One region of the Pantoea sp. Lu_F5_004 genome, then DNA from elsewhere that is predicted to be linked to it. Evidence: predicted binding sites of a transcription regulator. Region 1 holds the regulator's gene; each other region holds the start of a gene.
The links. Region 1 encodes Fur, which represses iron uptake genes when iron is present. Its sites were predicted from a motif close to ATAATAATGAGAACNACTATCAA; they were not measured.
Positions count from the first base shown of each region.

Region 2: the regulator Fur is predicted to act here: its motif matches at 1,906-1,928, upstream of ACR8BN_RS03715 (TonB-dependent receptor domain-containing protein).
Region 3: the regulator Fur is predicted to act here: its motif matches at 1,449-1,471, upstream of fes (enterochelin esterase).
Region 4: the regulator Fur is predicted to act here: its motif matches at 1,369-1,391, upstream of fepD (Fe(3+)-siderophore ABC transporter permease).

Region 1 covers NZ_CP194946.1:2,932,579-2,935,739, reverse strand. The annotation lists gene glnS (glutamine--tRNA ligase) at 1-579, shown strand, start outside; gene ACR8BN_RS13650 (hypothetical protein) at 815-1,210, shown strand; gene fur (ferric iron uptake transcriptional regulator) at 1,282-1,725, opposite strand; gene fldA (flavodoxin FldA) at 2,074-2,604, opposite strand; gene ybfE (LexA regulated protein) at 2,737-3,012, opposite strand.
Region 2 covers NZ_CP194946.1:771,575-774,735, forward strand. The annotation lists gene ACR8BN_RS03700 (siderophore-interacting protein) at 124-906, shown strand; gene ACR8BN_RS03705 (PadR family transcriptional regulator) at 980-1,519, shown strand; gene ACR8BN_RS03710 (SelT/SelW/SelH family protein) at 1,528-1,824, opposite strand; gene ACR8BN_RS03715 (TonB-dependent receptor domain-containing protein) at 2,064-3,161, shown strand, end outside.
Region 3 covers NZ_CP194946.1:3,676,048-3,679,208, reverse strand. The annotation lists gene ACR8BN_RS17065 (MbtH family protein) at 1-99, opposite strand, end outside; gene fes (enterochelin esterase) at 202-1,407, opposite strand; gene ACR8BN_RS17055 (TonB-dependent siderophore receptor) at 1,658-3,161, shown strand, end outside.
Region 4 covers NZ_CP194946.1:3,684,734-3,687,894, forward strand. The annotation lists gene fepG (iron-enterobactin ABC transporter permease) at 1-329, opposite strand, end outside; gene fepD (Fe(3+)-siderophore ABC transporter permease) at 326-1,315, opposite strand; gene entS (enterobactin transporter EntS) at 1,461-2,705, shown strand; gene fepB (Fe2+-enterobactin ABC transporter substrate-binding protein) at 2,700-3,161, opposite strand, start outside.

The DNA of each region.
Region 1 (3,161 bases):
ATCGTCACCATGCCAAATCATCCGGGTAAACCGGAGATGGGCACGCGTGAAGTGCCGTTCAGCCGCGAGATCTGGATCGATCGCGCGGATTTCCGTGAAGAGGCGAACAAACAATATAAGCGTCTGGTGCTGGGCAAAGAAGTCCGCCTGCGTAACGCCTATGTGATTCGTGCTGAGCGGGTCGCCAAAGATGAAGCGGGCAACATTACCTGCATCTACTGCACCAGCGATGTTGATACGCTGAGCAAAGATCCAGCCGATGGCCGCAAAGTTAAAGGCGTAATTCACTGGGTTTCTGCGGATCACGCGCAGCCAGCTGAGTTCCGCCTGTATGACCGTCTGTTCAGTGTGCCAAACCCGGCTGCTGCAGAGGATTTCCTGGCGGTCATTAATCCTGAGTCACTGACCATCAAAAACGGCTTTGTTGAACCCAGCCTGCGCGATGTGGAACCGACAACACCGTTTCAGTTTGAACGTGAAGGTTATTTCTGCGCCGACAGCGTTTACTCGAAACCGACGCAACTGGTGTTTAACCGCACCGTCGGTCTTCGTGATACCTGGACCAAAACGGGCGAATAAATTTTTTGAGGCCGACCTCATAAAATGACAAAAGGGCGATTTATCGCCCTTTTTTATTGCCCCGATTTTTACCATCGCCGACGTTTATTCTGCACTAACCACAACCGGTTCAGTACCGCTTTGTGGGAGTAATCTGAGTTTAAAAAAATTAATCAATTTCAGGATGTGAATTGTCAGCTTTCAGGTAGGCTATCCGCTCTCAGAGGTTGCAAAGCGGGTTACAGAAGGAAAAAAAATGACAGTTCTCGCCCAGGAAGCCAAACACAGTGTCGTCGTTTTACATCAGCTCATTGAACGTATTTTTAATCAGCCAGCCGGATCTGACGACAGTTTCCAGCTGCTGATGTCCTATTTTCATCCTGAATTTCGCATGGTGACCCCAAAGGGCAAAGAGTACAATCTGAACGAGGTCGAGGATCTTTTCCAGCAGTTGCAAGGGCAGCGGGAAGGGATGCGCATTGCCACCTGTGAACATGTCATTCTCTCTCATCATGAAAAAGAGATCGTCGTACAGTATCGTGAAATGCAGATGATGAACGGCAATAACCAGAGCCGCATTTCGCTGGCCATTCTGGATTGCAGCAGCTCCATTCCACGCTGGCGCTATCTGCAGGAGACGCTGGTCGCCTGAGTTGAGGGCAGAAAACAGACGAAAAAAAACCGGTGAATTCACCGGTTTTTTTATTTCAGGCCGCGCCAGCGTTACTGGTCGTGCAGCGTTTCGTCTTCACGGCAGTCGCCCAGCGTACAGTGTCCATAGAGATAGAGGCTGTGGTTGGTCAGCTTGATGCCATGACGAGTCGCGATTTCACGCTGACGCGTTTCAATCGATTCGTCGCTGAACTCGATAACCTTGCCGCAATCCAGGCAGATCAGGTGATCGTGGTGATGCTGCTGCGTCAGTTCGAAGACAGACTTGCCGCCTTCAAAGTTGTGACGAGTCACAATACCGGCATCATCAAACTGGTTCAGAACACGGTAAACGGTCGCCAGGCCAATCTCTTCGCCAATGTCGATCAGGCGTTTATACAAATCTTCCGCACTGACGTGATGGCACTCAGGTTCCTGAAGCACTTCCAGAATTTTCAGTCTGGGCAGCGTTACTTTCAGGCCAGCCTTCTTTAATGCGGTGTTGTTGTCAGTCATGCGGATTTTGTCCTGTTACTAATATTCACTTTTGTGGCTTATCGCCTTGAATGTCGATCTGTGCTCATTCTCATTTGCGTCTCATTATAGAACTGAAGCGATGAAATGAAAACCAGAGGGCGTGTCTGAATCATCATGGGCTATTGGGGATTCGTCACCGGGCCGGGGAAGATTCTGACAGAGGTCTGTTAGCACATCACTTAGTCTTGCCGCCTGAGAAAATAAGCGGAAGATCGATGCGGGTATTCTACAGATTAAACGGAGAAAGTTAAAAAAATGTGGCTATTATTTCTATAGGCATTTTCATTGCCTCAATGTGAGCTGGCGCTCACATTGAGTCGGGCAGGATCAGGCTTCGATGATCTCTTTCAGCTGCAGTTCATCAAAAATCTGCTTAACCCACTGCTCCACACGCTGGCTGGTCAGCTCAGGCTGGCGATCTTCGTCAATGGCCAGGCCCAGGAAGTGGGTGTCATCGGCCAGGCCTTTCGAGGCTTCGAAGTGATAACCTTCAGTTGGCCAGTGTCCGACAATCACGGCACCGTGCGGTTCGATAATGTCGCGAATCGTGCCCATGGCATCACAGAAATACTCTGCGTAATCTTCCTGGTCGCCACAGCCAAACAGCGCAACCAGCTTGCCGTTAAAATCGATCTCTTCCAGCGTCGGGAAAAAGTCATCCCAGTCGCACTGCGCTTCACCGTAGTACCAGGTCGGAATGCCCAGCAGCAGGATATCGAACGCTTCCAGATCTTCTTTTGTGCTTTTTGCGATGTCATGGACTTCTGCAACATCTGTACCCAGCTGTTTCTGGATCATTTTTGCAATGTTTTCGGTATTGCCGGTATCGCTGCCGAAGAAGATGCCTACGAGTGCCATGAGTAAAATAACCTCTTAAATCCTGATGATGAGATGTGTGCCGCAGCACATTTCAGCGAATAATAGCAGACGAGAGAAAACCGGTGAACGGTTAAAGCCCCGACATTTGCCTCTGCGTGCGATTTGCCCGCATTAATCCAGTTTGAGCTGTGCCAGTAGCATCTGTTCAATCAGTTCGCTACGGCTGAGATTGCGCTGTTCTGCCAGCGTATTGAGTGCATCGACGGCGTCACTGTTCATTTTCAGTTCGACACGACGAAGTCCGCGTCCTTTGTCACGTTTCAGTTGATTGCGCTTGTTAATGCGCAGCTGTTCATCACGCGAAAGCGGACTGGTTTTGGGTCGACCTGGGCGGCGCTCATCAGCAAAGAGATCGAGCGTCGTGCGGTCAGTCTGTTCTTTTGCCATGGCTTAGTAAAACTGAATGGGGGCGGGCGCCAGACACTCACCGCGCAGATTATAAATTATTGGCCATTGCCGCAGCAAAACTGACCCGCGGCAAAATTTTAGCGCGCCATCATACTTCACGCTTACGCCGGACGCCAATCCTAAACCTT
Region 2 (3,161 bases), 1.9 Mb from region 1:
TTCGTTCTTGTAGTGAAGATATATCATAGCTAATCTTGGCACTTCAGATGAGAATGATTGTTATTCCATGATTGTCAGCATGCCTTGAGTCACGGGCATCCATCCCGTTTCAGGAGAGAAATTTTGCCTGTATCAGCCGATCAGCGTGTACCACAGCGCGTCCGTAATGAATTGCGTTTCCGCCATATCCAGGTCGCGAGTAAAACTAACATTGCCGGTAAATTCTGGCGCATCCGGTTCAGCGGCAGCGATCTGGCGGGCTTCACGTCGCCAGGCTTTGATGACCACATTAAGGTTTTCTTCCCTTCCGCTGAAGGGGCCACACTGGCTCTGCCACAAATCACCGATGCGGGGATTGTCTGGCCTGAAGGGCTGCGTCCGCAGGCGCGCGATTACACACCGCTGGAATTCGATGGTGAATCTTCACTGACCCTCGATTTTTATATTCATCAGCAGGGCGTAGCCAGTGACTGGGCAACTCAGGCACAGCCTGGCGATCGGTTGATTGTCGGCGGGCCACGCGGCTCGCTGGTGGTGCCGACCGATTACGCATTCCAGCTCTACGTCTGTGATGAAACCGGGTTGCCGGCTTTTGCGCGCCGTCAGCGTGACGCCCGGGCGCAGGCGCTGCATCTCTATGCCTTTACCGATGAAGCGACGGGCCGCGACTATTTATCTGATACGGCTGATGTGACGACAAACTGGCTCGGCAGCGGCCAGATGCAGAAAGCGCAGCTCAGTCAGCTGATTGCCCGGCTGGATCAGATCTCTATCCCGACGGAAGATTACTTTATCTGGCTGACCGGCGAAGGTGAGTTTGTTAAAGCGCTGTGTGACTACTTCACGGTGCAGCGCGGCCTCAACAGTGATTTCGTGCGGGCGGTGGCCTACTGGCACCAGAAGTAAGCCGCTAAGGCAATTGAGTTTTGCCAGGCAGCGCACTACCATCAATTCCACTTTTTTCGCAGCAGGGCAGGCCATGAAACAGCATCCGACTTCCACTTCATCTGACGATCAGACTGCGCGCGCAGGCAGTTGCAGCGGACGGCGCAAGCGACGTGAAAAGATGCTGGAAGCGAGTGAGATTCGCCTGCTGATGCTCCATTTCCTGGCGCAGAATGCCGCGCACGGCTATGAGCTGATCAAGTCTGTTGAGGAGCTGTCAAAGGGAGAGTATTCGCCCAGTCCGGGGATCATTTACCCCAATCTGACGCTGCTGGAAGAGATGGAGGCGATTCAGGTGGTGGATGCGCAGGCAACGCGTAAAGCCTACCGCCTGACGGCAGCGGGAGAAGCGCAGCTGGCAGAGAACCGTGAAACGGTCACCAGCCTGATTACACGGCTCTCTACGCTGGCAATTCTGGTCAATAACCGCAGCATTCCTGCTGTTGAGCAGGCGATTCATGGGTTGAAGGTCGCGCTGAACCGGCGGCTTGCGCAGGAAGATATCTCAGAAGCCGCGCTGCAGACGCTGATTAAGGCGCTGCACGACGCGGCAGAAAAAATCACCCACAGCTAATAGCGGACTTAGCTGATTTCAGTTTTGTGTTTGTCGATGTGGCCCAGCGTACGATCCGGGAAGCAGATGTCCCGCACACGCTGTTTCAGCGTGGTTGCATCCGGGAAGCCACCATCCCGCTTACGTTCCCACAGCAGATGCTCATCCAGCGTAATCTCAAAGATACCGCCGGTGCCCGGTTTCAGCGTCACTTCCGCCAGATCCTCAGCGAAGGTATGCAGAAGTTCCTGTGCCATCCACGCTGACCGCATCAGCCAGTTGCATTGCATACAGTAGTGAATAACAACCACAGGTTTTTGCGCCATAACTCTATTCCTTTACGTGTTGATAAATGCCAATGCATTCGGGTTAACAATTTGTGCGCTGTGGTTTATATCTAAATGTAAATAATATTGATAATGATTATCAGTTGCATTAAATTCCGGGCGATAATTACTACACCAGCATGATGTTCTGACTTTTCACGGCTTTTATGCGGAGCCGTTTTACTGTTGCCAGCAAGCAAGTGAGCGAATACTAACAATTAATCAGGTAATTCGCGCCTATGTCACCACGTTTTCGGAGATTGACGCAACCGCGTCTGACTCAACTGGCGTTGCTCGCCACCTTCATCAATACCACCTGCACTTATGCTGCGGGCAGTGAATCTGCCACGCTAACCCTTTCTGACCGCTATGGCAGCAGTGCCGAACCGGTAATGACGGTGACGGCACCGGAAATCAAAAAAACGGCAGGCAGTAAAACCTCTCTCTCTGCCAGCGATCTGCAACAGCGTGGTGCCACTGACTTTGGATCGATCATGCGCTATGAACCGCTGATCAGCGCTACCGGTACCCGTGGCGGTTCATCAGCCGGTAAGAGCGGTTTTGATCGGGCCGGTTATACCGGCTACAACATTCGTGGCCTCGAGAGCAACCGAGTCGGTCTGGATGTGGACGGCATTCCGTTGCCGCAGGCCACTGGCCGCAGTTATGTAGGACGCGCAGGTCTCGACAGCTTTGGCATTGGCCGCGATTACATCGATCCTTATATGTTTGGCCGTATTGAGATTGAGAAGGGCGCCACAGCAGTGGATCAGCCGAACACCTCGATTGGCGGCAACGTCTCGTTCCGTAATAAGTCTCCCGACGATTACCTGCATCCCGGAAAAGCGACCGCATTCAGTTATCAGAGCGACTATGACTCGTCCAGTCGCAGCTGGCATAACGGCATCACCGCCGCTGCCGGTGACGATGAACTGCGCGGCATCTTTGTTTACAGCCGCCGCGACGGTCAGGAAACCCGTAATAACAGCGGCACGCTCGATGCTTATCCGGCCAACTGGCACTCCGATGCCTTTATGACCTCCGGCATCTGGCAGCCCAATGATGCTCATAAGCTCAGCGCGACGGTCGATTACTATCACAAAACCCACCACAGCCATTACGACAGCTGGAGCACTTCAGGCAATACAGTCTGGGGAACGGCACAGCAGCAGAGTGATACCCGCCGCTGGGGCATCAGCCTGGCGGATGAGTACACGCCTTACAATGACCTGATCGACAGCCTGACGACCCGCGTTTACTGGCAGCAGACCCAGGCGCATGACAATACCCGCATGCCGTCGAGTGCCACTGCCAGGCAAACCGTTTATTCCGACTAC
Region 3 (3,161 bases), 740 kb from region 1:
AACCGCACAAAAGGCGGGCCATAGGCTGTACTGCTGCTGATCGTTCTTCAGTACCTGACAATCCTGTTGCGGATCGTCGAAAGGGTTAAGTTGTTGCATGTCGGTCTCCTGTCCGCAGTCACCGGGCGCGCTAACGCCGCTGTCCTGCATATCCGATATCTTTCAGTGGCGCGCAGAAGGCGGGATATAAGCGGGTCAGGGCTATTGCCACATGGCTTTAAGGCCTGCCAGCAGTCCGCCGCGCCAGCACAGCGCATCGTGGCCGCCTTCAACCGGGTGATAGCTGACCTGATGTCCGGCGGCGGTCAGATCGCGCTGAAACTGCTGGTTTGCTGCCAGAATCAACCGTTCGCGTCGTCCCGCTTCCATGTAGAAGCGGCGAGGGGGTGCCTGCAGCAAACCCTGTTGTAACTGCTGTGGCAGCCAGCCATTGGGGTCGCCGCGCGCGGGCCACCAGAACGAACCGGAGAGGCTGATCGCTCCAGCAAAGGTTTCCGGCCAGGTCAGGGTGGCGTAAGCGGCAGAAAGGCCGCCAAAACTCTGTCCCGCTACCAGCGTGCTGTCGGCACGAAACGGCGCCCAGCGCTGAACCTGCGGCAACAGCTCGTGCTGAATCGCCAGCCAGAAGTCAGGGTTACAGGTCAGCTCACGCGTGCGGTGTTCGCGGTCGATGATGTCGATCATGACATAGACCGCAGGGGGCAGTTCGCCCGCCTCTGTCAGTTGCTGAAGCGGGCCGGCAACCGGCATGTTCTGTGCCCAGAACTGACCATCCAGCAGCAGTACCAGCGGACGATCGCCTGCACTGGCGTCTCCGGTAACAGAGATCCAGATCTGACGCTGGTTTCCCAGCCGTTCGCTGCGCCACAAATAGTGTTGCAGCGGAATATCGGCGGCACGGCCTTCATCAACCGCACGCCACACCTGCTGATCCGGCGCGTGTGGCAGGTGCAGTGGCGAGACCCTCATTCCGCGTCCACCCGCCCAGCTTCGCAAAGGATTCAGCGGGTCGCTTTGCGCCTGCGGGAATTTCTGACGCCACCACTGGCGCACTGACTGCATATCGGCCTGCCCGGTAAAAGTCTCTTCCTGACTATCAGGAATCAGGCAGTAGCTGCCGCGCCAGTCAGCGGGCAGGGCGGTTTGCCACCACCAGACATCGGTATCGGGAACAGGCGTTAATGAGGAGGGGACCGCAGAATGATGATGATCGGTTACGCCGGTAATATTGATCCAGACGCGCCGGGTAGCGGAGTGCTGCGTGTCACCCTGGGGATCGCGCCAGAAAAAGGTGACCTGACAGGTTCCCTTTTCGCCAGCTTCAACCAGAGGAATGCCCCGTTGCTGCTGCTGTTGCCACCAGCGTTCACTGCCGGTTTCTTCATTTAACCACGTCATACGCGCCATCTTTCGATCACCCTTGATTAGGGTCATGCATGTTATGAATAATAGTATTGATAATTATTTGCATTTGCAATAGGGTGTTTCCGCCCGACAGGGAGCGCGTGCATCCTCTCTGCCGCACCGGCTTTCAGACTGATGCAAAGCGGTTCTGACACTGGCCCGGCGACAAGGGGAAAACGTTGCAGGCAAGGTTATTACTTTTTTACCGGCACGCCGGCAGTGGCATCCTCGCCGGCACTCCAGGAACAGAAAAATGAAAAAGTTATCCCGGCTTTCGTTAGCCATTATGATTGAACTGGGTTTCACCGCCTCTCTCATTTCTGCCGGTGCCGTGGCTGCCGAAGCCACCCGCGAACCGGCCATCGACAGCAGCACCTCCGATACCCTCCACGACGAGACCATGATGGTGACCGCCGCCGAGCAGACGTTGCAGGCACCTGGCGTGTCGACCATCACCGCCGACGAAATTAAAAAACATCCACCCGCACGCGATGTCGCCGAAATTATCCGCACCATGCCTGGCGTCAATCTGACCGGTAACTCCACCAGCGGCCAGCGCGGAAACAATCGCCAGATCGATATCCGCGGCATGGGGCCGGAAAATACCCTGATTCTGATTGATGGATTGCCGGTGACCAGCCGCAACGCGGTTCGGCTTGGCTGGCGTGGCGAGCGTGATACGCGCGGCGACACCAACTGGGTGCCGCCAGAGATCATTGATCGCATTGAGGTGATCCGCGGTCCGGCAGCAGCCCGTTACGGTAACGGTGCAGCGGGCGGCGTGGTGAACATCATCACTAAAAAAGAGATGGATAATCAGTGGCACGGCTCATGGAGCGCCTATTACAACGTGCCGGAACACAAGGAGGAGGGCGCGACCCGTCGCACCAACTTCAGCCTTGAAGGTCCACTGGGCGATGATGTCAGTTTCCGGCTCTATGGCGGACTGGCAAAAACGCAGGCTGATGCTTACGACATTAATGAAGGGCACGCCGCAGACCGCACCGGCAGTTACGCCGGATCGTACCCGGCGGGCCGTGAAGGCTCGATCAACAAAGATATTCATGGCCTGCTGCGCTGGGCATTTGCGCCGATGCAGACGCTGGAAGTGGGGGCCGGTTACAGTCGTCAGGGCAACCTCTATGCCGGGGACACGCAGAACACCAATACCAACGCCCTGGTGAAAAGCAAATATGGTGACGAGACCAACCGGCTCTATCGGCAGAACTTTTCTGTTAAGTGGACCGGTGCCTGGGATAATGGCATCAGCACCAATACTTACGCGCAATATGAGAATACCCGCAACGCGCGTCTGAATGAGGGGCTGGCGGGCGGCACCGAAGGCATCTTCGCCAACAGCAACTTCAATACCATCCAGCTGGATGATGTGTTGTTGCACAGTGAGGTCAGCGTGCCGTTTGAATGGCTGGTGAACCAGACCGCGACTTTCGGGACGGAATGGAATCAGCAACGGATGAAGGATCCTTCATCGACGACGCAGGCCGCCAGCTACGGGTCGATTCCCGGTATCGCTACGACCGGCCGCACACCCTATTCACAGGCGGAGATCTTCTCGCTGTTTGCTGAAGACAATATTGAGCTGACCGACAGCACCATGCTGACGCCGGGCCTGCGCTTCGATCACCATTCGATTGTCGGCGATAACTGGAGCCCGTCGCTCAACCTGTCACAGGGATTAGGCGATGAGTTCACCCTGAAAATGGGCATTGCGCGCGCCTACAAAGCCCCGAGCCTCT
Region 4 (3,161 bases), 750 kb from region 1:
TTTTGCTGGAACAGCACCAGCGCCACCAGCACGCCGCTGTAAGCGCCGGTATTGAAACCCAGAATATCAGGGCTGCCCAGCGGGTTGCGCAGCAGCGACTGAAAAATTGCCCCGCTGACGCCCAGTGCCGCACCAATCAGCAACGCCATCATGACGCGCGGCAGTCGCCACTCCAGCACAATCAGCTGAATATTGCGCGCCGCCTCGCCGTTGATAAGGGCCCACAACTGGCTGGCGGAGAGCGGTAAGGTGCCGCGCGTAATGCTCAGAAAGGCCAGCACCCCGCAGGCCATCAGCAGCATCAGCGCATTAATCATCACCCGTTTCATAGCTGCCCTCTTCCCGACTTGCGGCGCACCAGCACAATCAGCATAGGCGCGCCCAGTATGGCCGTGACAATCGACACGCGCAGTTCACCCGGTACCAGCAGCCGTCCCAGAATATCGGCGGCCAGCAGCAAACAGGGGGTGATAAGAAGGGTTCCGGGCAGCATCCAGCGATGATCGTTACCCAGCAGCCAGCGGGACAGATGTGGCGTCATTAAGCCGACAAAAGCGATGGGGCCGACAGCAGCTGTCGCCGCCCCACTCAGCAGCGCAATAGCCAGTAATCCCACCAACTGGGTACGCATCACCCGGGTACCCAGCGCGGTCGCCATATCACCGCCCATACTCAGGCTGTTGAGCGAACGCGCCAGCAGCAGCGCCAGCAGGCTACCGGCGACTACCGCCGGAAAGGTGGTGCGCAGAATGGCAAAATTGCGGATATCCAGCGAGCCGCTGTGCCAGAAACGCAGATGATCGTAGATGTCAGGATTGAGCAGCGATAAACCAGAGGTTAACCCCTCCAGCACCGCGCCCAGCGCCACGCCTGCCAGCGTCAGACGCACCGGGTTAACGCGGCCACCGCCCAGCGCGCCGGTCAGCGCCACCAGCAGGGAGGCCAGCAGTGCGCCCGTAAAGGCAAAGCCAAGCCAGTCAGCGGGGGAATCTGCGCCAGACAGGGCGATGCCCAGCACCACCGCAAAGCCCGCACCGGCGTTGATACCGAGAATGCCGGGATCGGCCAGCGGATTGCGCGTCAGGCTCTGCATCAGCGCGCCCGCCAGACCTAAACTGATCCCGGCCAGCAGACCCGCCAGGGTGCGCGGCAGTCGGGCATCGCGCACGATGACACAATCGACGCGGTTACAGTCGCTGAATAAGGCCTGCGTGACATCATGAAAGGGGATAGATTTGGCGCCCAGCATCAGGCTGAGCGCGAGAAGCAACAAAAGCAGCATCCCTGAACCTGCTATTGCACGAAGTTGACGCATAACGTTTAAACCTTCACCGATTCATTGAGATCGCAGCACGAGTCATTATGATAATGATACTTGTTATCGTTATTAGTGATTTTTTGTATGTTACCATGACTCCCGGACTCAATGATGAGGAAAATGGGTGCAAAAAAGCGACGTTATGAACAAACCCTCCCACTTTATCGATCTCAGCCTGCTGAGAACCCACCCCGCCTTTCGCGCCATTTTTATCGCCCGCTTTATCTCCATTGTCGCCCTCGGCATGCTGGCGGTGGCGGTACCGGTTCAGATTCAGCAACTGACGCAGTCGCCGCTGCTGGTGGGTCTGGCGGTGACGCTGGCCGGTGCCGGCATGTTTATCGGCCTGCTGACTGGCGGCGTGCTGGCGGATCGCTATGAGCGCCGACGTCTGATCCTGTTTGCCCGATCCACCTGTGGCCTGGGCTTTGTCGCCTTATGCATCAATGCCCTGCTCCCTTCGCCGTCGGTGATCGCCGTCTTTGTGCTGGGACTGTGGGATGGTTTTTTCGGCGCGATAGGCGTCACCGCGCTGCTGGCGGCAACTCCGGCGCTGGTCGGGCGTGAAAATCTGATGAAAGCAGGTGCGATTACCATGCTGACGGTGCGCTTTGGCGCGATTCTCTCCCCGGCCATTGCCGGACTGGTCATCGCGCAGGGCGGTGTGGCGTGGAACTACGGACTGGCGGCGTTCGGCACGTTGCTGACGGTGTTAACCCTGCTGCGATTGCCGCGGCTTGCGCCACCGCCGCAGCCGCGTGAACATCCGCTGAAAGCACTGGCCAGCGGCGTGCAATTCCTGTTTGCCAGCCCGATTGTTGGCATGGCGGCGCTGGTCGGCGCGCTGGTGACGTTAGCCAGCGCAGTGCGCGTGCTCTATCCGGCGCTGGCGCCACACTGGCAGGTCGGCGTGACGGAGTTAGGGCTGATGTATGCCGCTGTTCCGCTGGGTGCTGCCACAGGTGCGCTCACCAGCGGACGGCTGGCACAGTCACCACAGCCGGGCCGCCTGATTCTGGCGAGTGCTATTGCTGCTTTCGTCGCACTGGCTCTGTTCAGCCTGATGCCGTGGTTCAGCGCCAGTCTGGTCTGCCTCGCGGCCTTTGGCTATTTCAGTGCCATCAACAGCCTGGTGCAGTACGCGATGATCCAGACGCTGACGCCTGATGCGCTGCTCGGCAGGATCAACAGCCTCTGGACAGCGCAGAATGTCACCGGCGATGCGATAGGTGCAGCGATGATTGGCGCGATGGGTTCACTGCTGTTGCCGCAGCAGGCGGCCAGCCTGTCTGGTCTGGCAGCCACCGTGCTGGGCATCATCATGTGGCTGCTGATGGCGCGTCTGCGTCGCTATCAACCGCCTGCACCGGCGGAAACGGGATCATGATTTCACGAACAGCGTCTCCAGCCGCGTCAGCAAATTGCTGGCGCTGTAGTAGTCGAGCCGGAAGCTATCCAGCCCCAGCGCATAGACCGCTTTGGCGCGCACCGCTGGGGTCTGTGCCAGGAAAGGGTTGCTCATCACCTGTGCGGCGGTGGGCTCTTCAGCGGCAAACAGCAGATATGATTGACCATTAAGGCCTGCCGCCAGATTTTCTCCTGACAGTTGCAGGATATCTTTACGCTGTCCCATGCTGTGACCAGACTGAAGAGTGGCCGGCGGCGTCGCCAGAGTGAAGCCCAGTTGCTGCAGTAATTTCCCCTGCGCCGACGCATCCGTCCATAGATTGACTGCCCGGCCATCCCCGTTCCACACCATCGCTGAAACCGGCTGCGGCGGCAGGGTCAGCTTCGCTTTCAGAGCCTTTTCTCGCGCATCAAACTCAGCTTTCCGGGCGGCAGC